DNA from 2 places in the Shinella sp. HZN7 genome. Region 2 is predicted to be linked to the other one. Evidence: riboswitches for the same ligand, from Rfam matches in the RefSeq annotation. Region 2 holds a riboswitch; the other holds the start of a gene.

Region 1 (12,056 bases), on a different replicon from region 2:
GATCTGGCAGGAGCCTTCCGAGCCGAGCGACAGCGGGAACAGGCGGTCCACCGCCTCCGCCGCCTTCTGGATCTCCGCGAGTACGCAGCCGCTGTCGGCGACGACGACATTGCCGACCGGATCGATGTCGCGGATGCGGTTGAGCCGGGTAAGCGACAGCACGACATCCATTGCCCCCTCGCGCGGCGCCGCGCCCCCGACATGGCCCGTATTGCCGCCCTGCGGCACGATGGCCGTGCGCGTCTCGGTGGCGAGCGCCAGGATCTTCGAGACCTCCTCGACGGAGCCCGGCCGCAGCACGAGCGGCGAGGTGCCGTGATAGAGCCCCCGGCTTTCGACGAGATAGGGCGCGATGTCGTTTTCCGCGGTGAGCGCATGGGCCGGGCCGGTGATGGCGGCGAAGCGGTCGATGAGATCGGGGGAAAGCGTCGCCTGGATCATGGCTCTGTCCTCGTTGGCGCCGTGTCGCAAGGGGCGGACGGCCTGCGTCGGAAACGGTGTGGAAACGCCTGAAGCATGGCGCGCAAAGGTATGCAGCGGTTTTGCGCCAACGGCATGCCCGAAATCAAGAGGGCAGGCGTATGGAGCGGTCGCGATGCGGCCCGGGCGCTCTCCGGGACGGAAGAACCCACTTCGTTTCGGCGCGCCTAGCCGCGCGGCGCGGCGGCGCGCTGCAGGCGGTCGTTGATCGCCTCGCCGAGGCCGCGGGAGGGGATCGGTGCGAAGGCGATGGAGCGGGCGCCGGTCGCATCCGCCTGTTTCATGTAGCCGAAGAGATTGGCGGCCGCCTCCGCGAGGTCGCCGCTGGGGCTGAGGTCCAGCACCAGCGCCGCATCGGCCTCGCCGGGCAGCGCCGTGCCGCCGAAGCGGATCAGCACCTCGCCGGGCGCCACGTCGCGCGCATCAAGCCGCACCGGCGCATCGGGCGCGTAATGCGAGGCGAGCATGCCCGGCGCCTCGATCGCGGCGCCTGCCTTTTCGTTGCGAAGGACCGGCCGGCCGGTGACGCGCTCGACCTCGGCGGCATCCAGCCCGCCCGGCCTGAGCAGCCGGATCGTCTCGCACTCGACCTTGATGATGGTGGATTCGAGCCCCACGACGGCCGGCCCCGCATCCAGCACCAGCTCCAGCTTCGCGCCGAAATCCTCGGCGACGTGCCGGGCGGTGGTCGGGCTGATGCGGCCGGACGTGTTGGCGCTGGGTGCGGCGAGCGGCTGGCCGAAGGCCGACAGCAGCCGGCTGGCAAAGCCCTTGGGCACGCGGATGCCGATCGTGTCGAGCCCGGCGCGGGCAAGCGGGTGGATGGCGCTTTCCGGCCGGATCGGCAGCACGAGCGTCAGCGGCCCCGGCCAGAAGGCCTCGGCGATCATGCGCGACAGCGGATCGAAGACCGCGTGCTCCTCCGCCATGGCAAGGTCCGCCATGTGGCAGATCAGCGGATTGAAGCGCGGCCGGCCCTTCATCTCGTAGATGCGGGTGATGGCCAGCGGGTTGGTGGCGTCGGCGGCAAGGCCGTAGACCGTCTCGGTGGGAATGGCGACCGGCACGCCCCGGCCCAGCGCCTCGCAGGCCCTTGCGAGCGCCGCCTCCGCATCCGTCCGCGTATCCACGATGTCCGCCATGTCGCCCTTCCTTGTCGGGGCTTCCTTTACAGGGCTTTTCCGGCAAAAGCCAAGGGTCGCCGATTGCCTAAAATGCGAGCGACCGGATTAGATCGGCCGAAAGCGGTGGCTGCTATGGAAGGTTGAAAGATCCAGCAGCAGGTTCGCAATGATGGCGCACAAGAAATCCTCGACGACCGACATCGCCTTGCGCGTCGCAACGGCCATGAAGCAGATGGGCATAGACGGGCTGCCGCGCAATTACGAGCTGGTCTACGAGGCCTATGCCGGCTGCAATCCCGATCTGGTGCGCGACTTCATCGCGCTCGGCAAATACAAGACGCAAGCCGCGCTCGACGAACTCGGCCGCAAATACCTGCCGCACCACCACGAGGCAGGCGTGCTGCAGCGCTCGGCCGGCGCCATCAGCAACGAGATGGCCAATTTCATGGACCTGCTCAGCCAGGAGCGCAGCTCGCTGTCGGATTACGGCCGCCTGATCGGCGAGGCCTCGCAGGTCATCCGCGATGCCGGCAGCCTCGGGGAGGGCGCGCTCGGCTCCTCGCTGGAGGCGCTGCAGCGCGCAACGGAACTGCGCGTCACCCACACGGCGGAAATGGCGGAGAAGGTTGCCGCGCAATCGGCCGTCATGGACGGCATCCAGAAGGAGATGGCGGAGTTCGAGGCGATGAAGTTCGTCGATCCGCCGACCAAGCTCGGCAACCGCCGCGCCTTCAACAAGGCGCTCGCCCGCGTCTATGCCAATCCCTCCCTGCCGATGCTCTGCGGCGTTGCCATTGCCGAGGTGGATGCCGAGCGCCGCTTCTCCCCCGGCCAGATCGAGGCCCTATCGGACCATCTCGTCACCTTCTATGGTGGCCTCATCCGCCAGGCCTTCCCGGCCGGCGAGCTTGCCGTGCGCTTCGACGGCCTGCGCTTCGGCTTCGTGTTCCACACCGCCGATGCGGGCGAGGTGACACGGCTGATCGACCTCCTGCGCGCCGCCTTCCAGACGGTGGCGCTGCGCGATCCGCGCACCGGCCGCAATCTCGGCCACCTGACGCTTTCGGCGGGCGTGTGCATGACGGAGAGCGCCGACAGCGCGCTCGACCTTTCCTCGGCCTGCGAGCGCGCGCTGGCGGAGGCACGCAGCGCGGGCGGCGACCAGATCGTCGTCTACGGCCGCGGCGACGAGGTGCCTGCCGGCAAGGAATGGCTGATCTACCGGCCCGCCTGATGGAGGGGGAGGGAGCCTAAAGCGCGCGGATGATCTTGCGCAGCGCCTCGTCGCGTGCGCCGAGCATGAGCACGTTCTTCATGGCGAGCTTCGGATCGTCGGTGCGGAAGAGCACGCCGTTGCCGCGCACCTTGCGGTCGATCTGCAGCCGGCCTTCCTCCTCGGCCGGCGTGATGGCGACGGCGAAATACATGCGCCCCGCCTTCTTCGAGATATCGGCGAAGAACTGTTCCTCCTCGCCGATCTCGGCGAAGAAATTGGCCATGTAGAAGGCCCATTGCACGTTCTCGAATTCCGCGAAGCGGGAATTGGCGACGGTGATGTGGCAATAACCGAGATGCGGCGTCCGGGCGAGCGTACGGTGGAAGATCAGCTTGGGAAAGCGGATCGACTGATGGAAGCCGTTGATGCGGTCATGCGTGACAATGCCGGCATTCTCCAGCTTGCGGCCGGTGCGCTCGGCCACCTCATGGTAGCTGAGATATCGCTTCTCGCTCGGGCTCCAGCTTGTGTTCCGGTCGATGCGGCCGGTGCGCAGGAACTCGGTATGGACGGCCGGTTTCGGCTGGTTCGCGCGCTTGTAGGCGACCGCGTCGTAATAACGGAACTTGGTTTGCTGCACGCGCCGGCACTCCATCCTCACGCCCCGATGCGGTGAAGTTTATGGAAACGGCGTTAAACATTCCTTGCCGGGCCGCTCCCTCTTTTTCCGCATGTTTCGGATGGGTCGCAATATGACAATTGTGTCGGCGCGCCCGCCAGGTTGCCCCTGGCGTGGCTTTGGTGCCTGTTATTTTGGCATAATTGATTGAAATATATGCAGTAACAACCGTGAACATCTCGCCGGGCATCGTTTGTCTCCTGTCGTCAAATCGGAATGGCATGTCGCTATCTGACATGTCGTTTGCTGAATCTTGCGCTTAGATAAGAACACTCGAGGTGCCGTTCTGACGAAGAGCGGAGAATTGGGAAGCCGGTTGAAATCCGGCGCTGCCCCCGCAACGGTGGAGGAGAAAAGCGCGGCGAGACGCCACTGGACGGAAAGGTCCGGGAAGGCGCCGCGATGGTCCGGAAGGACGCTCCTGAGCCCGGAAACCAGCCTTGGGTGTGATCGTGACTGGCTGCGGCGGGCGGCCGGGAAGCGTGCAGTCCGTGCGCCCCCGCGCCCGGATGCCGTCTCCTTCCGTGCGCCTCATCCCCAATTTGATATCGAGGATCCGGCATGGACATCAGCAGCGACGTGCTCCGCAAGCTCAAGAACCGGCGCGAGGGCCACAGCCTCGAGCAGGCCTTCTACATCGACCCCGACCATTACAAGCTGGACCTGGAGACGATCTGGTATCGCGACTGGCTGTTCATCGGCCATGACTGCGAGATCCCGAAGGCCGGCAACTATTTCACCGTGCAGGTCGGCGACTACCCCGTCGTCATCACCCGCGACCGCACGGGCACCGTGCGCGCCCTGCACAATTCCTGCCGCCACCGCGGCTCGCGCGTCTGCACGCAGCACCGGGGATCCTCCGCAAAGCTCGTCTGTCCCTATCACCAGTGGACCTACGAACTGGATGGCTCGCTGCTCTTCGCCCGTCACATGGCCGAGGATTTCGACAAGAGCCAGCACGGCCTGAAGCGCGTGCACTGCGAAACCGTCGGCGGCTATATCTTCATCTGCCTCGCCGACGAGGCGCCGGATTTCTCCGCCTTCCGCGCGCTGGTCGAGCCCTATCTCGCCCGTCACCGTCTCGGCGAGACGAAGGTCGCCTTCGAAAGCACGATCGTCGAGAAGGGCAACTGGAAGCTCGTCTGGGAGAACAACCGCGAGTGCTACCATTGCGCCGCCAACCATCCCGAACTCTGCCGCACCTATCCGGAAGCCCCGAGCGCCACCGGCGTGCAGGGTGCCAAGGACGATCCCGTCATCGCCGCGCACTGGGAAAAATGCGAGGCGGCGGGCCTGCCGAGCGAATTCCGCATGTCGCCGACCGGCCAGTTCCGCGCCGCGCGCATGCCGCTCATCCAGGAGGCCGAAAGCTACACCATGTCCGGTGCCCGCGCCGTCCAGCGACCGCTCTCCAACGATGTCCTGGAAAGCCATATCGGCACGCTCCTGCTGTTCCACTACCCGACGACGTGGAACCACGTGCTCGCCGACCACGCCATAACCTTCCGCGTGCTACCGCTCGGCCCCGAGCTGACGCAGGTCACGACCAAGTGGCTCGTCAACAAGGATGCCGTCGAGGGCGTCGATTACCGTCTCGACGAGCTTACCCATGTCTGGACCGAGACCAACGACCAGGACCGCCGCATCGTCGAGGAAAACGCCTTCGGCATCCGCTCCCCGGCCTACCAGCCCGGCCCCTATTCGCCGGAGGACGAGGGCGGCGTCATGCAGTTCGTCGAATGGTATGCGAATTTCATGATCGACCGGCTCGACGGCGCCAAAAAGCCGCTCTCGCGGGTGGCCTGACATGACGATCGCCAGCCATTTCCGCCACTTTGACGAGCTTCATCCGTGGAACGACCGCCAGCACATGCTGGAATGCATCGCCGCCACGGTGGAGACATCGGATGTGATGACCTTCACCTTCCGCTCCGATCGCGACAACTGGTTCCGCTACCTGCCGGGCCAGTTCGTCACGCTGGAGCTGCCGGTGTCGGAAGACGAACCCGTCATGCGGACCTATACGCTCTCCTCGACGCCCTCGCGGCCCTTCTCCGTTTCCGTGACGGTGAAGGCGCAGAAGGGCTCGATCGGCACGCGCTGGATGTTCGACACCCTGCGCCCCGGCATGCGCCTGAAGGCCTTCGGCCCGCTCGGCGACTTCTCCCTCGTGCGCTATCCCGCCGAAAAGTACCTCTTCATCTCGGCGGGTTCCGGCGTCACGCCGATGATGTCCATGACGCGCTGGATGTCGGATTGCGCGCCGCAGTCCGACGTCGCCTTCATCACCTGTGCCCGCAAGCCCGAGGACCTCTTGTTCAAGGCGGAGCTGGAATGCCTCGCCGCCCAGATGCCGAACCTTGCGCTCGGCTTCGTCGTCGAGGGGCACAATCCGCGCGACGGCTGGCATGGCCTGCGTGGCCGGATCGATGCAGCGCGCCTCTCGCTGCTCGCGCCCGATTTCCGCGACCGCACCGTCTTCTGCTGCGGCCCGGAGCCCTTCATGCGCGGCGTGCGCGACATGCTGAAAGTCTGCGGCTTCAACATGGACCGCTACCACGAGGAGAGCTTCCAGCCGGCCGCCGCGCCCGCCCCGGAGGCGATCGCCATCCGCGCGGGCGCCGGCGAGCAGGAGATCGATGCCAACGCCGTTTCTACCGTGACCTTCACCATGGCCGGCAAGGACGCCCAATGCCCGCCCGGCCAGACGATCCTGCAGACGGCGCGCGCTGCGGGCGTGCGCATCGGCGCGGCCTGCGAGGGTGGCCTTTGCGGCACCTGCCGGGTCATGAAGGTTTCGGGCGAGGTGGACATGCGCCACAATGGCGGCATCCTCGATGACGAGATCGAGGAGGGCTACATCCTCGCCTGCTGCTCGCGGCCCATCGGGGATGTGCAGATCGAGGCGTAGGAACGGGACCTCAGAAATCCTGGTAGTTCAGCGGCGTGACCTCGACCAGGCGGCGGCCGAGCGTGGTGGTCGCGGTGCCCTTCGCCATGATGCCGGCGCGGACCTCCGCCGTCACGGCGACGGGGAACGAGGCCACCGCACCCGAGGCGAGCGTGACGGCGCCGACCGTCTGCGCCCCGGTGCCGGCTTCGGCTTCGGCCGTCACCGTGGCCTTGAAGGCGCCGCCCGCCGGGATGGAGGCGGTGAGCATCTCGTCGACGGGCTCGAAGGGCTTTTCCGGCAGGAGTTCGCCGAAGGCCCAGGCCTTGCCGAGCGCCGCCTTCGTCATCGGTGCCACGTTGACGTCGATATCGGTCAGCGCGCCCTTCACCCGGTAGGGGCAGCGCCGCTTCGAGCAGTTGACGCCGGCGGAGAATTGCCAGAGCGCGTAATTGTCCCAGTTGCCCATCGGGAAGGCGCCCTCGATGCCGGGCTTGTAGCGGGCGTACCAGAGCGGCAGGCGCGAGAGGATGCGGTACTTGTCGCGGTTGAGCGCGATGTGCCGGGCGGTCGAATGGTTGGTGTAGAGCACCGGGTAGCGGCCCGTGCGCGTCCTGATATGGCCGGCGAAGACCTGGGCATCCTCCAGTGACATGTAGGCGTCGGGATCGATGCCTTCGATGTCCAGCACCATCATCTCGTCGTCCTGCGGATTGGCATAGTCGAGGAAATGATTGGCCTGGTCGACCGGATTGCCCGGCCGGGCGAGGTGATAGGCGCCCCACAGCAGCCCCTTCGAGCGGGCAAGCAGCCGGCGCGTCTGGTAGAGCTCGCGGCTCACCGCATATTTGCGCCACATGGTCTTGCAATGCGCCACCGTGTCGCCGCCATGCTCGCCCTTGCAACTGAAGCTTTCCGGCAGGCCGTCGGAGGCCTTGGAGATGAAGCCGGCGATGCGCGTGTCGGAGAGCATTTCCGACCAGTCGATCTCGTTCAGTTCATAGGCATCGATGACGATGGCGTTTTCCGGCTTCTTCCACGGCTCCACGCTGGCCGCGGTGGCGGGAAAGGGCAGGGCCGCCAGCAAGAGAAGGGCGGCGAGGCCGGAAAGATGCTTCGGGTTCATGGAGGCTCCTGGTCGATTTCGCGCCTGCGCAAGCGACCATGGTGAGCCAAACATGGTTAACGGACGGCTAACGCGCACAAAACCGCGCGCCGAGCATTGAATCGCCCACCGCAAGACCGCATATGGAACGAAAGGGACTTTGGTGCGTTTCGCGTTCAAATTGCCGTTCGAGCAACGATCGAAAGGCACCGTTAGGGAGAAGTATCATGACGTTTCTCAACAAATGCCTGGCTGTGACCATGTCGGCGCTCTTCGCCGCCACGCCGGTCGTGCCCGCCGGCGCCATGCCGCTTGCGGTTCCCAAGGTCCAGACGACCGCGGCCGGCGGCAACGATGTGCAGCTTGTGCGTGATGGCGAGCGCCCGTTCTGGCTGAAGCGCAATTTCCGATTCGATGGCAATTCGCGCGACGTCCGGCGCAATTACAATCGCATGAGCACGCGCGAGCGCAACCGTCGCATCGAGAATTTCGGGAATCGCGACAGCGGCTGGCGCGACAACCGCCGCAATCGCGACCGGGATGTCGGCTGGCGTGACCGCGGCGACCGTTACGGCTGGTATCGCGGCCATCGCGGCTATCGCTACCAGCGCCCGGGCTATCGCTACCATGACGGTTTCTGGTTCCCGCTCGCCGCCTTCGGCGTCGGCACCATCATCGGTGGTGCGATCGCCAACGACCGGACCTATGTGGGTGGCGGCAGCGCGCATGTGAACTGGTGTGCAAACCGCTACCGTTCGTACAGGGCTTACGACAACACGTTCCAGCCCTATAACGGCCCGCGTCGCCAGTGCATCTCGCCCTATAGCTGACAGGGCGAACCTCTCCGTGCCGGATGGTCCCCCCGGCACCTGGAACGGGCTGACCGGTCTTTGACCGGCCGGCCCGTTTCCGTTTCGGGTATCGATCTTCGTTGACGTTTACGTAAAAATAAATAATCTGTCCGCCAGCAAGTCGCCCCGCCACAGCGGGCAGGGCGGTCGGGAGGAGGATAGAGATGTACAAGGCGCCGGTCGAGGAGATTGCGTTCACGCTGAAGCATGTGGCGGGCCTTGCGCCCGCGCTGGACGGCGGCCATCTCGGCGACCTTTCGGACGACCTCGTCGATGCCATCCTCACCGAAGCCGGCCGTTTCGCCACCGAGGAGGTGGCCCCGCTCGCCGAGATCGGCGACAGGCAGGGCGCCCGCCTTGTCGATGGCGCGGTGAAGATGCCCAACGGCTGGCCGGCGCTCTACAAGGCCTGGGCGGAGGGCGGCTGGAACTCGCTGACGGCCTCGCCCGATTTCGGCGGGCAGGGCCTGCCGCACATGCTGCATGTCGCCGCCCTCGAAATGTGGAACAGCGGCTCCATGGCGTTTGCGATCGGCCCGACGCTGACGATCGGCGCCATCGAGGCGCTGGCGGCGCACGGCTCGGATCACCTGAAATCCACCTATCTGCCGAAGATGGTGTCAGGCGAATGGATGGGCTCGATGAACCTCACCGAGCCCCATGCCGGCTCGGACCTCGGCGTGATGAAGACCCGCGCCGAGCGGCGCGGCGACGGCACCTACCGCCTCTTCGGCCAGAAGATCTTCATCACCTATGGCGAGCACGATTTCACGGACAACATCGTGCATCTGGTGCTCGCCCGCCTGCCGGATGCGCCCGCCGGCACGCGCGGCATCTCGCTCTTCCTCGTGCCGAAGTTCCTCGTCAATGACGATGGTTCGCTTGGAGCCCGCAACGACGCCCATTGCCATTCTATCGAGCACAAGCTGGGCATCCACGGCTCGCCCACCTGCACGATGATCTACGGCGACGGCCGCTTCGGTGACGAACCGGGCGCCATCGGCTGGCTGGTCGGCGAGGAGAACCGGGGCCTTGCCTGCATGTTCACCATGATGAACAACGCCCGCCTTGCCGTCGGCATGCAGGGCGTGGCGATCGCGGAATCGGCGACGCAGAAGGCGATCGCCTATGCGAAGGAGCGCACGCAGGGCAAGGCGCCCGGCTGGCAGGGAGCCGGCAAGGATGGGGGCCAAGGTTCGGGCATGAGCCCGATCATCGAGCATCCCGACGTCGCCCGCATGCTTCTGACCATGAAGGTGCTCACCCAGGGCGCCCGCGCCATCACCTATACCTGCGCCCACGCCGTCGACATGAGCCACGGCGTGGAGGCGAAGCACTGGGCCGAGCGGGCGAGCCTGCTCACCCCCATCGCCAAGAGCTTCGCCACCGATGCCGGCGTCGACGTCGCCTCGCTTGGCGTGCAGGTGCATGGCGGCATGGGTTACATCGAGGAGACGGGCGCGGCCCGCCTCTACCGCGACGCCCGCATCGCGCCGATCTACGAGGGCACCAACGGCATCCAGGCCATCGACCTCGTCACGCGCAAGCTGCCGCTCTCGAACGGCGACCATCTGCGCGGCTTCATCGCCGAACTGCGGGAGATCGCGGCCAAGGCCGGGCAGGCGAATGCGCCAGCCCTCGGCGAGACCGCCGCCCGCCTCGAGGCCGCCATTTCCGATCTCGAAGCGGCGAGCGAATGGCTGCTCGCCACGCTGGCGGAAGGGAAACAGGCCGAAGCGCTCGCCGGTGCCACACCCTACCAGCGCCTCTTCGGCCTGGTCTTGACCGGCGCCTATCTCGCCAAGGGCGCGCTCGCCGACGTTGGCGACGGCCGCAACGGCGAACGCGCCGCGCTGTGCCGCTTCGCCGCGGAGAATATCCTCAGTGAGACGGCGGCGCTGCGGGACCGGGTGGTTTCCGGTGCGGGAAGCCTGGAAGCCGCGCGTTTGGTGCTGGAATAGGAATGCTTGGGCTGCCAGCGAAGTGAGAGACTGTAGCTGCCGCGACACCCCTCTCTGCCCTGCCGGGCATCTCCCCCTCAAAGGGGGAGATCAGCAGGAGGCGAAACCTCGCTCAACCGGCAACGCCGGAGATGGGCGGAACGGCGGCCCCGACCAATCTCCCCCTTGAGGGGGAGATGCCCGGCAGGGCAGAGGGGGGATCCGGCACCCGAGTGACTGCCATCCGATGAAGGAAACCGATACCCATGACCGACCCCATCCTGATCGAGCGCCCGGAAACGGCCCCCGGCGTCCAGGTGATCCGCCTCAACCGCCCCGACAAGAAGAACGCCATCACCCGCGCCATGTACCAGGCGATGACGGACGCGCTGACGGCGGGTGATGCGGACGAGACGATGCGCGCCACCGTCTTCCTCGGCAGCGAGGGCTGCTTTTCCGCCGGCAACGACCTGAACGATTTCCTCGCCTTCGCCATGGGCGGCACGATGGGCCGCGAGGTGATCGACTTCCTCCATGCGCTCGCCGCGCACGGCAAGCCGCTGGTTTCCGGCGTCGATGGCCTGGCGATCGGCATCGGCACGACGATCCATCTGCACTGCGATCTCACCTATGCCTCGATCCGCACCGAGTTCCGCACGCCCTTCGTCGATCTGGCGCTGGTGCCGGAGGCGGCCTCCAGCCTTCTCGCGCCCCGCCTGATGGGCCACCAGCGCGCCTTCGCGCTGCTCGCCGCCGGCGAGGGCTTTTCCGCCACCGCCGCGCGGGATGCGGGCCTCGTCTACGCCGTGGTCGAGCCCGCCGCGGTGGAGCGCGAGACGCTCGCCGCCGCCGCGCGCCTCGCCGCCAAGCCGCCGAAGGCGCTCGCCATCGCCCGCACCCTCATCCGGGGAGACGGCGCGGAAGTGGCAAGGCGCATCGACGAGGAGGCCGGACATTTCGCGGCGCAGTTGAAGAGCCCGGAAGCGCGCGCCGCCTTCGAGGCCTTCATGGCCCGCCGCTAGAGCAATTCCCGCAAAAGGGCGAGCCGGTCTTTCCGGCAACAGACAGGCAGGCGGACGGATCGGCACGCTTTCCGGCGCCTTCCGTCCGGATGCCCTGCCGGCGCCTGCTTCGCAGGCACCGGGTGCACCCGATTTATGGTCTATCAATTTTAACAGTGCCTTAAACACGTTTTCCTATCGTGCGGCATTCTCCGGCTTTCCGGCCGGCGGCCGCATGATGCGCCCGATTTCCGCCTTCCGGCATGTCGTTCAGCATCGCGTCCCCGCCGGTTTCGGCGCCGGCGCCCGAAGGAACACCCTCTCCATGGCCAAGCGCTCCAATCTGATGACGCGCATCCTCGTCGTCGCGTCCCTCGTCGTCGTCGCCGCCTTCACCGGCTTCTCCCTCTATATCGACAGCCTGCAGCGCAGCGTCTTGACGAAATCCGTCGAGGAAAGCATCGATAGTTCCGGCAAGCAGGCCGCCCAGAGCATCGCCAACTGGCTGAACGCCCGCGTCTCGCTGACCGAAATGGCCGGCAATGCCGCCGGCAAGGTCGTCGACGCCGCCGGCATCGAGGCCGTGCTACAGAACGACGTGCTCGTCAGCCAGTTCATGACCACCTATGTCGGCGACGAGACGGGCCTCTTCACCATGTGGCCGAAGTCGCAGATGCCCGAGGGCTACGACCCGCGCCAGCGCCCGTGGTATCAGGATGCCGTCAAGGCCAATGCCAGCGTCCTGACCGAGCCCTATATCGACGCCTCCA
Region 2 (12,056 bases):
CGCCGATCTCCGCTTCGCTGACGCGGCAGTTCTCGTCGATCTCCGTGTAGCGGCCGAGCACCGTGTCTGACACGACGGCGGTCGGATGGATCAGCGGCGTTTCGGACAGCCGGGTCATGCGACGGCCTTTCGCGGCGAGAAGGCAGAGACGTCGACGATGCGGTCGGCAACCTTCTCGCGCACGTCCTCGTCGTGGAAGATACCGAGAAGCGCGACCCCGGCGGCCTTCTTCTCCGCGATCATCTCGACGACGACGGCGCGGTTCTTCGCGTCGAGCGAGGCGGTCGGCTCGTCGAGCAGCAGGATGCGGTGATCGGTGATGAAGCCGCGGGCGATGTTGACGCGCTGCTGCTCGCCGCCGGAGAAGGTGGCCGGCGGCAGCTGCCAGAGTTCGCGCGGCAGGTTGAGCCGGGCGAGCATCGCCTCCGCCGTCGCCTTTGCCTCGGCCACATCGACACCGCGGGCGGTGAGCGGTTCGGCGACGACATCGACGGCCGCGACGCGCGGCACGGTACGCAGGAACTGGCTGACATAGCCGAGCGTGGCGCGGCGCACCGACAGGATCGTGCGCGGATCGGCGGCCGCCAGATCGAGCAGACGGCCGCCATGCTCGATGAGGATCTGGCCGCTGTCGACGGCGTAATTGCCGTAGACCATCTTGAGCAGCGAACTCTTGCCGATGCCGGACGGGCCGCCCAGCACGACGCATTCGCCCGCCTTCACCGAGAAGGCGACATTGGACATGACGGGCAGGCGGATGCCGTCGCGAAGATGCATGGTGAAGCTCTTCGCGACTTCGGAAACAACGAGCGGGGTCGGCATGGTCACACCTGAAGGATCGAGGAGACGAGGAGCTGGGTATAGGCTTCGCGCGGATCGTCGAGCACGCGGTCGGTGAGCCCCTGCTCGATGACGACGCCGTCCTTCATCACCATCATGCGGTGCGAGAGGAGGCGGGCGACGGCAAGGTCATGCGTGACGATGATCGCGGAAAGGCCGAGGTCCTGCACGAGGCCGCGCAACAGATCGAGCAGGCGGGCCTGCACCGAGACGTCGAGGCCGCCCGTCGGCTCGTCCATGAAGACGAGGCGGGGCGAGGTCACGAGATTGCGGGCGATCTGCAGGCGCTGGCGCATGCCGCCGGAGAAGGCGCGCGGCTGGTCGTCGATGCGGTCGACGCTGATCTCGACGCGGCCGAGCCAGTTGCCGGCCGTTTCGCGGATATTGCCGTAGTGTCGCTCGCCGACGGCCATCAGCCGCTCGCCGACATTGGCGCCGGCCGAGACCGCCATGCGCAGGCCGTCGGCCGGGTTCTGGTGCACGAAACCCCAGTCGGTGCGCATCAGGAAGCGGCGCTCCGCCTCGCTCATGCGGGACAGGTCGCGCATCCCGCCATCGCGCATGCGATATTCGACGGAGCCCGAGCTCGGCATCAGGCGGGTGGCGAGGCAGTTGAGCAGCGTCGTCTTGCCGGAGCCGGATTCGCCGACGATCGCCAGCACTTCACCCGGCCAGAGATCGAAGGAGACGTTCTGGCAGCCGATGCGCGCGCCGTAGAACTTCGAGATGTCGCGGACTTTGAGAAGCGGCGTGTCGGTCATTCGGCAGCCTCCTTGTCATAGGCGAGAGAGCCGCGATGGCCGCCCGCGCAGCGTTCTTCGCAATGATCGGTGTCCGAGCAGACGAACATCCGCCCGCCCTTGTCGTCGAGCACGACCTCGTCGAGGTAGACATTCTCCGCGCCGCACAGCGCGCAGGGCCTGTCGAAGGTCTGGATCTCGAAGGGATGGTCCTCGAAATCCAGGCTGACGACCTCGGTAAAGGGCGGCACGGCGTAGATGCGCTTTTCGCGTCCCGCGCCGAAAAGCTGGAGCGCTTCCGACATGTGCATCTTCGGATTGTCGAATTTCGGCGTCGGCGACGGGTCCATCACATAGCGGCCCTCCACCTTCACCGGATAGGCATAGGTCGTGGCGATATGGCCGTTGCGGGCGATGTCCTCGTAGAGCTTGACATGCATCAGGCCGTATTCTTCCAGCGCGTGCATCTTGCGCGTCTCGGTCTCGCGCGGTTCGAGGAAGCGCAAGGGTTCGGGGATCGGCACCTGGTAGACGAGCGTCTGCCCGGCCGTCAGCTTTTCCTCGGGAATGCGGTGGCGCGTCTGGATGATCGTCGCCTCGCGCGTCTTTGTCGTCACCGCCACATCGGCGACCTTCTGGAAGAAGGCGCGGATGGAGACGGCGTTGGTCGTGTCGTCCGCCCCCTGGTCGATGACCTTCAGCACATCCCTGGGGCCGAGGATCGCCGCCGTCACCTGCACGCCGCCGGTGCCCCAGCCATAGGGCATGGGCATTTCGCGCGAGGCGAAGGGCACCTGGTAGCCGGGAATGGCGATCGCTTTCAGGATCGCCCGGCGGATCATGCGTTTGGTCTGTTCGTCGAGATAGGCGAAATTGTAGGTCGCCAGGTCTGCCGTGCTCATTCTGCGGCCTCCGGAAGATCGATGTTCTGCGCGGCCTCGTATTCGCGCCGCATGCGGCGCACGAGATCGAGTTCGGCCTGGAAGTCCACGTAGTGCGGGAGCTTCAGGTGCTCGACGAAGCCGGTCGCCTGCACATTGTCGGAATGGGAGATGACGAATTCCTCATCCTGCGCCGGGGCGACGATATCCTCGCCGAATTCCTCCGCGCGCAGCGCCCGGTCGACCAGCGACATGGCCATGGCCTTGCGCTCGCTCTGGCCGAAGACGAGGCCGTAGCCGCGGGTGAACTGCGGCGGGTTCTTCGCCGATCCCTTGAACTGGGCGATCATCTGGCATTCGGTCACCTGGATGCGACCGAGCGAGACGGAAAAGCCGAGTTCCGGCATGTCCAACTCCACCTCGACCTCGCCGATGCGCACCTCGCCGACGAAGGGATGGGTGCGGGCATAGCCGCGCTGCGTGGAGTAGCCGAGCGCCAGCAGAAAGCCCTCGTCGCCGCGGGCGAGCGCCTGCAGGCGCAGGTCCCGCGCCATCGGGAATTCCAGCGGTTCGCGCGTCAGGTCGCCGGCGACGTGGCCGTCCGGCAGACTGCCGTCATCCTCGACGAGGCCCTCGCCGACCAGGATGTCGGAGACGCGCATCACCGGCTCGCCGGCCTCCTCGCGCTCCAGCGGCGCTTCGACCGCCTCGTCCGTCAGGAGCGACGGATCGAGCAGGCGGTGCGTATAATCGAAGGTGGGCCCGAGGAGCTGGCCACCCGGCAGGTCCTTGTAGGTCGCCGAGACGCGGCGCTCGACGCGCATGTCGCCCGTCTCGACCGGCCTGGAATAGCCGAAGCGCGGCAGCGTGGTGCGGTAGGCGCGCAGGATGAAGATCGCCTCGATCATGTCGCCCCGCGCCTGGCGGACGGCAAGCGCCGCGAGCGACCGGTCGTAGAGCGAGGCTTCGGCCATCACGCGGTCGACGGCAAGGCCGAGCTGCGCGACGATCTGCTCGATGCCGATGGCCGGCAGCGAACGGTCGCCGCGGCGGCGGTCGGCGAGGAGGCGGTGGGCGTTGGAGATGGCGGCTTCGCCACCCTTGACGGCAACGTACATGGTCTTACGCCTCCTTCACGCTGACAATGGTGGTGCGCGGCAGGCAGAGGATTTTTGCGCCCGCAACGAGGATCAGGTCGACGCCGCGCGGAAAATTCTGCCGGTTCTCCGACCAGAAATGCGGGAACATGTCGGGCAGGCCCGCCGGCGCGATCTCCGCCTCGGTGCGGATGCCCGGCCCCTTCAGCACGAGCGGCCGCCCGCCCTCGAAAGCATCGATCTCGACCACTAGGGTCGTCGAACGATCCGGATATTCCTGCGTGCCTTGCGCGAAGAGGCTGAGATTGGGCAGCATTGCACCCTTCTCCACGAAGGCGAAGCGCGCGTTCTGGCGCTCGTCGGTCACCGTCGCGCCGGCGTTGAAGGCGAGCCAGCCCGGCAGCGCCGAGCGGGAGAGCGCCGGGGTGAGCCAGACGGTGGTATCGTGGTCGCAGAGCGTCAGCGCGATGGCGCCGGCCGTCGCGTTCAGCGGCGCGGGCGGCACGACGGTCGCATCGATGCGGCCGATCGTGCCCGGGCGGGCCATGCAGTCCATCAACGTGCGGAACGCGGCCTGGGCCTCGAACACCGGCCGGTCGAAACCGCCGGCAAAGGCGAGCGTGTCTGTCGTCATCAGTCCTCTCCGCGAACCATGGTGAAGAAATCGACGCGGGTGGCGGCCGTCTGGCGCGCCTTTTCGGCGTCCTCGTCGGCAATGCGCGCGGCGACGGCGTCAAGCAGCGCCTCCACCCCGGCCCTGCGGGCCGGCTGCTGGAAGAGCGCGTCGAAGATCGCCGCAAGCCGCGCCTTGGCACTGTCGGTGCCGAGCGCCTGGCCGTGGCCGACCGTGCCGTCTTCGAGACGGACGCTCGCGCGGGTCACCGTCGCCTCGCCGAGATTGAACGGTGCCCCGCCGCCGCCGATGCGCCCGCGCACCATGACGAGGCCCGTTTCCGGGCCGCGCACCGGCTGGGCGGCCGGCTTGTCGCCGAGCGCGTCGAACGCCGCCTGCAGTTCGGCCCGGCTCGCCTTCGCGAGCAGACCCATCGCCCTCTGCCGTTCGCCCATCGCGGCGCTTTCGGCAGATTTCCGAATTGATGCCATTGCCTCATCTCCAAATGTCTATTAATCTAGACAACCGAACATCTAAGTCTCGTCTTAATCGGCCGGGATGACAAGGGTGTGACAGCGGGCTTCGCGGGGGCGGAAATGGTGGAACGGCAATCGGGCGTGGCGCTCTGGCGACAGATCGCGGATCGCATGCGCCTTGCGATCAACAATGGCGATTTCGACGAGACCGGCATGATGCCGCCGGAAGTGGTGCTGGCCGCCCGCTTCGGCGTGAACCGGCATACGGTGCGCAGCGCCATGGCGGCGCTGGCGGAGGAAGGCATCGTGCGCCCGATCCAGGGCATCGGCACACGCATCGAGCGGCGCGACCGCCTGCGCTTTCCCATCTCCCGCCGGACACGCTTCTCGCAGGGCCTCGGCAACCAGACGCGCAACCTGGAGGGAAGGCTGCTGGCGGCAGCAACGGAGGCCGCGCCCGCCACCGTCGCCGAGGCGCTCGGCCTTGCGCCCGGCACTCCCTGCATGCGGCTCGAAACCGTCAACAGCGCCGACAGGCGCCCCGTCTCCTGCGGGACACATTATTTCCCGGCCGGTCGTTTCGCGGGGATCGACGCGATCTACGACAGGACGCGCTCCATCACCGCCTCCTTCCGCGAACTCGGCGTGCCGGATTACGTCCGCCGCTCGACCGAAATCTCCGCGATCCACGCCGAGGGCGACGACATCCGCCACCTGAAGCTCTCGCCCGGGGCGATCATCCTCGTGGCGACGGCGGTCAACACCGACCTCGACGGCGTTCCGATCCAGTTCTCTCGTACGCGCTTTGCCGCCGACCGGGTCAAGCTGACGGTGGAGCCGGAGCCCGACGGCAGCAGAGGATGAAACGGCGGTAAAGCAGCGTCCGCAGCCGGTTGCGCAGGTCCGCCGTGCGGCGCTGGGCCTTTGCGATGGGCGCATGCGAGCCGACCGTCATGTCGCGAAAACCCGCCGCCTCCAGCAGCGGCAGCACGCGCTCGACGGTGAGCCCGTCGCCGAAGGGCAGGCGCTCCATGATGCTGGCGTGCCGTTCGCTCATCGCGCCGTCATAGTGCGGATCGGTGCCGACGACCTTGTCCAGCATGGCGATGGCCCGGCTTGCCAGCCGGCCGAGCCGGGTCGGCGCGGCCCAGTCGCCGTCGAAGAACAGAAGCAGGCCGCCGGACTTCAGCATGCGGTGCCATTCCGCAAAGGCCGTGGCCGGCGTCGTCAGTGTCCAGACGAGATGGCGGCAGACGATGGCGTCGTAGCTCTCGTCCGGCTCCATCGGGTTTTCCGCATCGGCGAGCAGGAAGCGAAGCCCCCTCGCCCCGGCGTGCTTTTTCCGTGCCACCGCCAGCATCGCCTCGGAGAAATCGAGCGCCGTCACCTCATGGCCGAGGGAAAGGAGCAGGCGCGTCACTTCCCCCGTGCCGCAGGCAAGCTCCAGCACGCGGCGCGGCTCGGGGCCGAGCCGCTCGCGGATCGCCGCCGCCCAGGCGTCGAATTCCGGCCCTTCGGGAATGCGGTGGCCGAAGGCGAGATCGAAGGTTTCGGAGCGACGCGACCAGTAGTCGCGGATGTCTTCCTTGAGATGGCTGTTGGGGCGCGGGCCGTGCATCACTGCCCCTCGCCCGCATCGATACGGGCAAAGATATCGTCGAAGCGCGGCCGGGCGCGGGCCGGGACCTCGACCTTGCGGATCGCCTCCGTCAGCTCCGCTGCGCCAACCTTGACCAGCATGACCATGCCCATGCCGAAATGCGGCGAGCACTTGATGCCGTAGTAGCCCGGCTGGTCGAAGGTCACCTCGATCTCCTCGTTGATCTTGCCCTTGAAGCCCGCATAGCCCTCGGAAACCATGCCGTCGATGCTTGCGGCATTGTGGCTCTTGTGGGTGGCGACGAACTTGATGCTGTCACCCGGTTTGATCGCCAGGAAATCCGGCTCGAAGACCATGGAGCCCCTTTCGCCGCGGTTGCGCATCTCGACGCGAAACGTTTCGGCCGCGGCGGGAACGGCATGGAGGAGGGCGGCGAAGGCCGCGGCGAGGAGGAGACCGGTTTTCATCATGCCTCTGCAACGAGCTTGAGTTTGGCAGGCCGCGGTTCCGGCCGGCGATAGCGGATGAAGCAGCCGCCGGTGCTGTCGCGCTCGACATCGACGGTGACGCCGAAGACGTCGGCGAGGCGCTGCGGCTCCAATACCTTGGCGGGCGTGCCGAGCGCGACGATGCGGCCGCCCTGCATGACGGCGATGCGGTCGCAGAACATGGCGGCGTGGTTGAGATCGTGCAGCGCGGCGACGACGGTCAGGTCCTGCTCGCGCACGAGCTGGAGCAGGCTGATCTGGTGGCCGATGTCGAGGTGGTTGGTCGGCTCGTCGAGGAGGAGGATCGGCGCCTGCTGGGCGAGCGCGCGGGCGATGTGCAGCCGCTGGCGCTCTCCGCCGGAGAGCGTGTGCCACAGCCGGCCGGAAAAGCGCGCCATGTCGACCTCCTCCAGCGCCCGGTCGACAATGGCATCATCGGTGCGCGACCAGGGCGTCAGGGCGCCGAGATGGGGCGTGCGGCCGAGCTCGACCGCCTGGCGCGCGGTGATGCGCTCGGTGGTCTCGGCCTGCTGCTCCACGAAGGCGATGCGGCGGGCGATCGCCTGCCGGCCATGGGCGGAGAGCGGCCTGCCGTCGAGCGTCACCACGCCGGCCTGCGGCCTGCGGATGCCGGCCATCAGCGCCATCAGGCTGGTCTTGCCGGAGCCGTTCGGGCCGATGATGCCCAGAAATTCGCCGGGGCGCACGTCGAGCGAGACGTCCGACAGGATGGTCGTGCCGCCGGCCGACCAGGAGAGGCCTTTTGCCGAAAGGGTCACAGGGCCGACCTCCGTTGGCTGAGGATGAGCGCGAAGGCCGGGGCGCCGAACAGCGCCGTGATGACGCCGATGGGCAGCACCTGGCCGGGAATGATGACGCGCGACAGCACGTCCGCGGCGATCATGAAGACCGCGCCGATCAGCGCCGAGGCCGGCAGCAGCAGCCCGTGCCGGACGCCGACGACCATGCGCGCGGCATGGGGAATGACGAGCCCGACGAAGCCGATCGACCCCACGATGGAGACCATCACGGCCGTCATCAGCGCCGAGACGGCGATCAGCACGACATAGACCCGCCGCACCGGAATGCCGAGCGAGGCCGCCGATTCCGTGCCGAAGGTGAAGGCATCGAGCGCGCGGGCATGCCAGAGGCAGACGACAAGGCCGAGAAGCGCGACCGGCAGCGCCAGCCAGACATCCGGCCAGCGCACGCCCGAGAGGTTGCCGAGCAGCCAGAACATGATGCCGCGCGCCTGCTCGGCATTGGCCGCCTTCGTCACGATGAAGGAGGTCAGCGCGTTGAAGAGCTGCGAGCCGGCGACACCCGCAAGGATGATCGCCCCCGTGCCGCGGCCCGCGCGCACCGCAAGCGCGCTGACGAGGCCGAAGGCGACGAGCGCCCCGAGAAAGGCGCCGATCGGCAGCGTCAGGATGCCGGCGCCGATGCCGAGGATCGCCACGGCCACCGCCCCGGTGGAGGCGCCGGCGGAAATGCCGAGAATGTAGGGATCGGCGAGCGCATTGCGCAGCAGCGACTGCAGGATCACGCCGCAGAGCGCGAGCGCCGAACCGCAGCAGGCGGCAACCACGGCCCGGCTCAGCCTATAGTTCCAGATGATGCCTTCGTCGATCGGTTCGATGGCGTGCCCCGCCTGCCAGAGACGGTTCGCCACGGTCTTCGCCACGACATCGAGCGGAATGGCGGTCTCGCCCACCGCCGCGCCCATACCGAGCGCGGCGACGAGCAGCACGAGCGCCGCGAAGGCGGCGCCCGTGCGCAGCAGGATGGGGCGATCCGCCGTCACTTTGCGAGGCCGGCTTTCTCGATGGCGTCGGCAAGCACCTCGATGCCCTCGATCGTGCGGATCGTCGGGTTCATCGCCTGGGCGTCCATGTCGACGACATGGCCGTTCTTCACGGCCGGCATCAGGCTCGCGACGGGATCGGTCTTGAGGAACTCGTGCTTGACCGCGACGTCATCGGCGGGGAAGCGGCGGCGCTCCATCTTGCCGGCGACGATGATCGTCGGGTCGGCCTTGGCGACGGTTTCCCAGCCGACCGTCGGCCATTCCTCGTCGCTCTCGATGACGTTCCGGATGCCGAGCGCCGACATGATGTAGCCCGGCGCGCCGTTGCGGCCGGCGACATAGGGGTCGATGTCGAGTTCGGCGCTGGAGAACCAGAAGACGGCAGAGAGCTTGCCATCCGCCGAGGCGATCTTCCTGCGGGCCGCCTCTTCGCGCGCCTTCAGGTCGGCGATGACCTTCCCGCCCTGGTCCTGCACATCAAAGATCTGCGCCAGCTCACTGATTTCCTTGTAGATCAGGTCCATGGTGAAGACCGTATTGCGCACGCCGTCGCCGCCACCGGAATTGTCCTTGCCGATGCAATCGGCAGGCGAGGTATAGACCGGGATGTTCAGCTCCTCGAACTGCTCGGGCGTCGCGACGATGCCCTCGGGGCCGACATGCCACTGGAACTGCGCCGTCACGAGATCCGGCTTCCTGGCGACGACGCTCTCGAAGCTCGGATCGTTGTCGGCAAGGCGCTCGACCTTGGCGTTGACGTCCTCGTAGCCCGACAGCACCGGGCCGATCCAGACCGCCGTGCCGACCATGCGCTCGCCGACGCCGAGGAGATAGAGGATTTCGGTCGAGCTCTGGCCCAGCGAAACGGCGCGCTCCGGTGCCTTTTCGAAGGTGACCTTGCGGCCGCAGTTTTCCAGCGTCAGCGGATACTGGGTCGCGGCCGCCTGGGCCGTGCCCGACGACAGGACGAGCACGGCGGCGCCGGCCAGGGCGAAAACGAGGGATGCGGCACGCGCGGCCGCAGGCAGAATGGTCATGGGTTTCTCCCGGATGAATGAAAGCGTGCGGGCTCAGCCGGTAAGCCGATGGAGGCGAACCGATTGCGGTCGGGAGAAAACGAGTGGAGTCCTGCCGTCTCCGGCAGCCAGGGTCGTCATGGCGTCTCCTGTTCCGGGCATCCCCGCCCGTGACTTGGATTGTTGCTCTGACGGCAGGTCTCCTGGCTCACGGATATCTGCTGCCTGTCTGCCTTCCCGCGGAAAACCGCAGTGGCATGACGCAAAACGCGTCCCAAGGACAGGCGGCAATCCGCCTACAGTTGCGGGGGCAGCCACGGAATGGGTCCCTGTTGGGTCGTCCGCACCGTGTTCCCTATTAATCCCCTGGGAGTCATCCTTCGGGGAACCGTCGATCCATCCTTAGTCCGCCGCGCTTGGCAGCGTCAAGGCGCTCAGCTCTCGAAATCCCCGAAGATGTCCTGGAGGCGGGTCAGCGTATCGACGCGCTCGCTGACCGCCTCGCCCATGACGACGATGATGTTGCTGAGCATGAGGTCCATGACGGCGGTCATGGTGGCCGCGCCGTCCCAGAGCGGCCCGTGCGAGCCCGGCACGATAAGGCAGATGTCGGAGACCTCAGGTCCCCACGGGCAGAACTCGTCGGTGAGCAGCACGACCTTCACGCCGGCCCGCCGCGCCTCCAGCGCAAGCGGCCGCGCCTTGGCGGCAAAGCGGCGCACGTCATGCAGGAAGAGCAGCCGTCCCTCGACGGAGCCGTCGAGAAGTTCCGAATAGGTGCCGTTGAGGCCATCGACGAACTGCACGCGCGGCCGCGTATAGGAAAGCTGGCTGGCGAAATACTGGGCGATGCCGCGCACGTTCTGATAGGCGGCGACATAGACTTCCGTTGCGCCGATCAGCGCGTCGATCGTCTGCTGCCATTCGGGCGCGCTGGTGATGGCGTAGATCTGGCCGAGATTGTCGATCTGCTGCTGGATGAGGCCGGCAAGAAGCTTTCCCTCCTTGCGGTCCTGCTCCAGCGAGGCGACCGGCCCCTTGACCTCCCAGGCCGGATTGGAGCCGCCGCGGCGCAGTTCGCTCTTCAGTTCGTCGAGCCCGTCGAACCCCATGCGGCGGAGATACCGGCCGATGGTCATGGGCGAGACCTGGAGGCGCTGGGCGATGGAGCGCGCCGTCTCGAAGGGCAGTTCGGCGATGTTGCGCTCGATATAGTGGGCGATCAGCCTGTCGGATTTGGAGCGCCGGAGGTCGTCGGACTGAACGAGCTTCAGAATGCGTTTCGACACGTCGCCCTCTCCCCAAAGTCCCGCCCGCCAGAAAGACGGGCGGGGATCCGGCGCGCTCACTGCGCCGTCTTGATGCGCGTCCAGACGCGATCGAGCTGGCGCAGTGCCGGGCCCAGGTCCTCGAAGATCTGGAGCCGCGCCATGGTCTCGGCCGGCGGATTGATCTCCTTGCTATTCTTGATCTTTTCCGGGGTCAATTCCCGCGCCGGCACGTTGGCCGTGCCGTTGGTCTGCTGCGCGACGTTGAGCGCGGCGATTTCCGGGCGGGTGTAGAATTGCAGGAATTTGATGGCGTTCTCCTTGTTGGGAGCCGTCTTCAAGACGCAGACGTCCTCCTGGTACATGGTCGCCCCCTCCTCGGGGATCACATAGCCAAGGTCCTTCTCGTCGCCGAAGACGTCGACCATCGCGCCGACGAAGAAATGGCCGGCTGCGACATCGCCGGATTGCACCATCGGCCGCGTGTCATAGGTGAAGGCCGCGACATGGGGCTTCATGGCGATGATCGTCTCGGCCGCCTGCTGCAACTCCGCCGGGTCGGTGGAGTTGATCTTGTGGCCGTTCAGCATGAGGCCGACCGCCAGCACCTCGCGCATGTCGTCGAGCAGGGTGAATTTCAGCCCCTTGGCCTCCACCGTCTCGATCAGGTCCTTCCAGCCGGTAACGTCCTTGCCGAGGATCGTGCGGTTGTAGAAGATGCCGACCGAGCCCCAGGCATAGGGCAGGCAATATTCGCCCTTCGGGTCGCTTTTCGCGCGCAGGAAGGCAGGATCGATGTTCTTGAAGCCCTCGAACGTGTTGATGTCGGTCTTTTCCAGAAGGTCGAGTTTGGCCATGATGTCGTGCATGTGCACGGAGGGGAAGACGATGTCGTAGCCTGTCGCGCCGCCCTGGATCTTCGCCAGCATTTCCTCGTTGGAGGAATAGGTCGAGAGGTTGACCTTGATCTGGGTCTCCTCCTCGAATTTCTTCAGAACCTCCGGATTGATGTATTCGCCCCAGTTGTAGATGTTGAGTTCGGCGGCGCTCGCCATGCCTGCCGTCGCCACGAGGGCGGCGAGCGAGAAGGCGGTGCGGCGCGTCCATGCCCCAAGGCCGGATGCGCCGGCGCGATAAGACTTCGTCATCGAATGATCTCCTCTGATGGTTTGGCCCGTCGTGGCCCCGGTGCTTTCCTTTGCACCGGATGTTCCCGTCCCGGCTTCTTTC

What was found. Region 2 has a riboswitch for cobalamin ahead of shn_RS24675 (ABC transporter substrate-binding protein). Riboswitches for the same ligand answer to the same signal wherever they lie in the genome.
Region 1: linked by a shared signal. The riboswitch ahead of shn_RS04020 (aromatic ring-hydroxylating dioxygenase subunit alpha) and the one ahead of shn_RS24675 (ABC transporter substrate-binding protein) in region 2 are both predicted to bind cobalamin.

Annotation. Positions count from the first base shown of each region.
Region 1 covers NZ_CP015736.1:828,856-840,911, forward strand. The annotation lists gene shn_RS04000 (FAD-binding oxidoreductase) at 1-441, opposite strand, end outside; gene shn_RS04005 (L-threonylcarbamoyladenylate synthase) at 648-1,622, opposite strand; gene shn_RS04010 (diguanylate cyclase domain-containing protein) at 1,771-2,838, shown strand; gene shn_RS04015 (DUF6656 family protein) at 2,855-3,460, opposite strand; cobalamin riboswitch at 3,759-3,957, shown strand; gene shn_RS04020 (aromatic ring-hydroxylating dioxygenase subunit alpha) at 4,061-5,305, shown strand; gene shn_RS04025 (hybrid-cluster NAD(P)-dependent oxidoreductase) at 5,307-6,410, shown strand; gene shn_RS04030 (glycoside hydrolase family 25 protein) at 6,421-7,515, opposite strand; gene shn_RS04035 (BA14K family protein) at 7,719-8,324, shown strand; gene shn_RS04040 (acyl-CoA dehydrogenase) at 8,510-10,306, shown strand; gene shn_RS04045 (crotonase/enoyl-CoA hydratase family protein) at 10,552-11,307, shown strand; gene shn_RS04050 (methyl-accepting chemotaxis protein) at 11,612-12,056, shown strand, end outside.
Region 2 covers NZ_CP015737.1:496,976-509,031, reverse strand. The annotation lists gene shn_RS24735 (DapH/DapD/GlmU-related protein) at 1-118, opposite strand, end outside; gene phnL (phosphonate C-P lyase system protein PhnL) at 115-822, opposite strand; gene phnK (phosphonate C-P lyase system protein PhnK) at 825-1,601, opposite strand; gene shn_RS24720 (alpha-D-ribose 1-methylphosphonate 5-phosphate C-P-lyase PhnJ) at 1,598-2,482, opposite strand; gene shn_RS24715 (carbon-phosphorus lyase complex subunit PhnI) at 2,479-3,579, opposite strand; gene phnH (phosphonate C-P lyase system protein PhnH) at 3,584-4,192, opposite strand; gene phnG (phosphonate C-P lyase system protein PhnG) at 4,192-4,662, opposite strand; gene phnF (phosphonate metabolism transcriptional regulator PhnF) at 4,768-5,511, shown strand; gene shn_RS24695 (class I SAM-dependent methyltransferase) at 5,468-6,265, opposite strand; gene shn_RS24690 (pseudoazurin) at 6,265-6,717, opposite strand; gene shn_RS24685 (ABC transporter ATP-binding protein) at 6,714-7,514, opposite strand; gene shn_RS24680 (iron ABC transporter permease) at 7,511-8,461, opposite strand; gene shn_RS24675 (ABC transporter substrate-binding protein) at 8,536-9,579, opposite strand; cobalamin riboswitch at 9,734-9,966, opposite strand; gene shn_RS24670 (MurR/RpiR family transcriptional regulator) at 9,993-10,847, opposite strand; gene shn_RS24665 (spermidine/putrescine ABC transporter substrate-binding protein) at 10,904-11,974, opposite strand.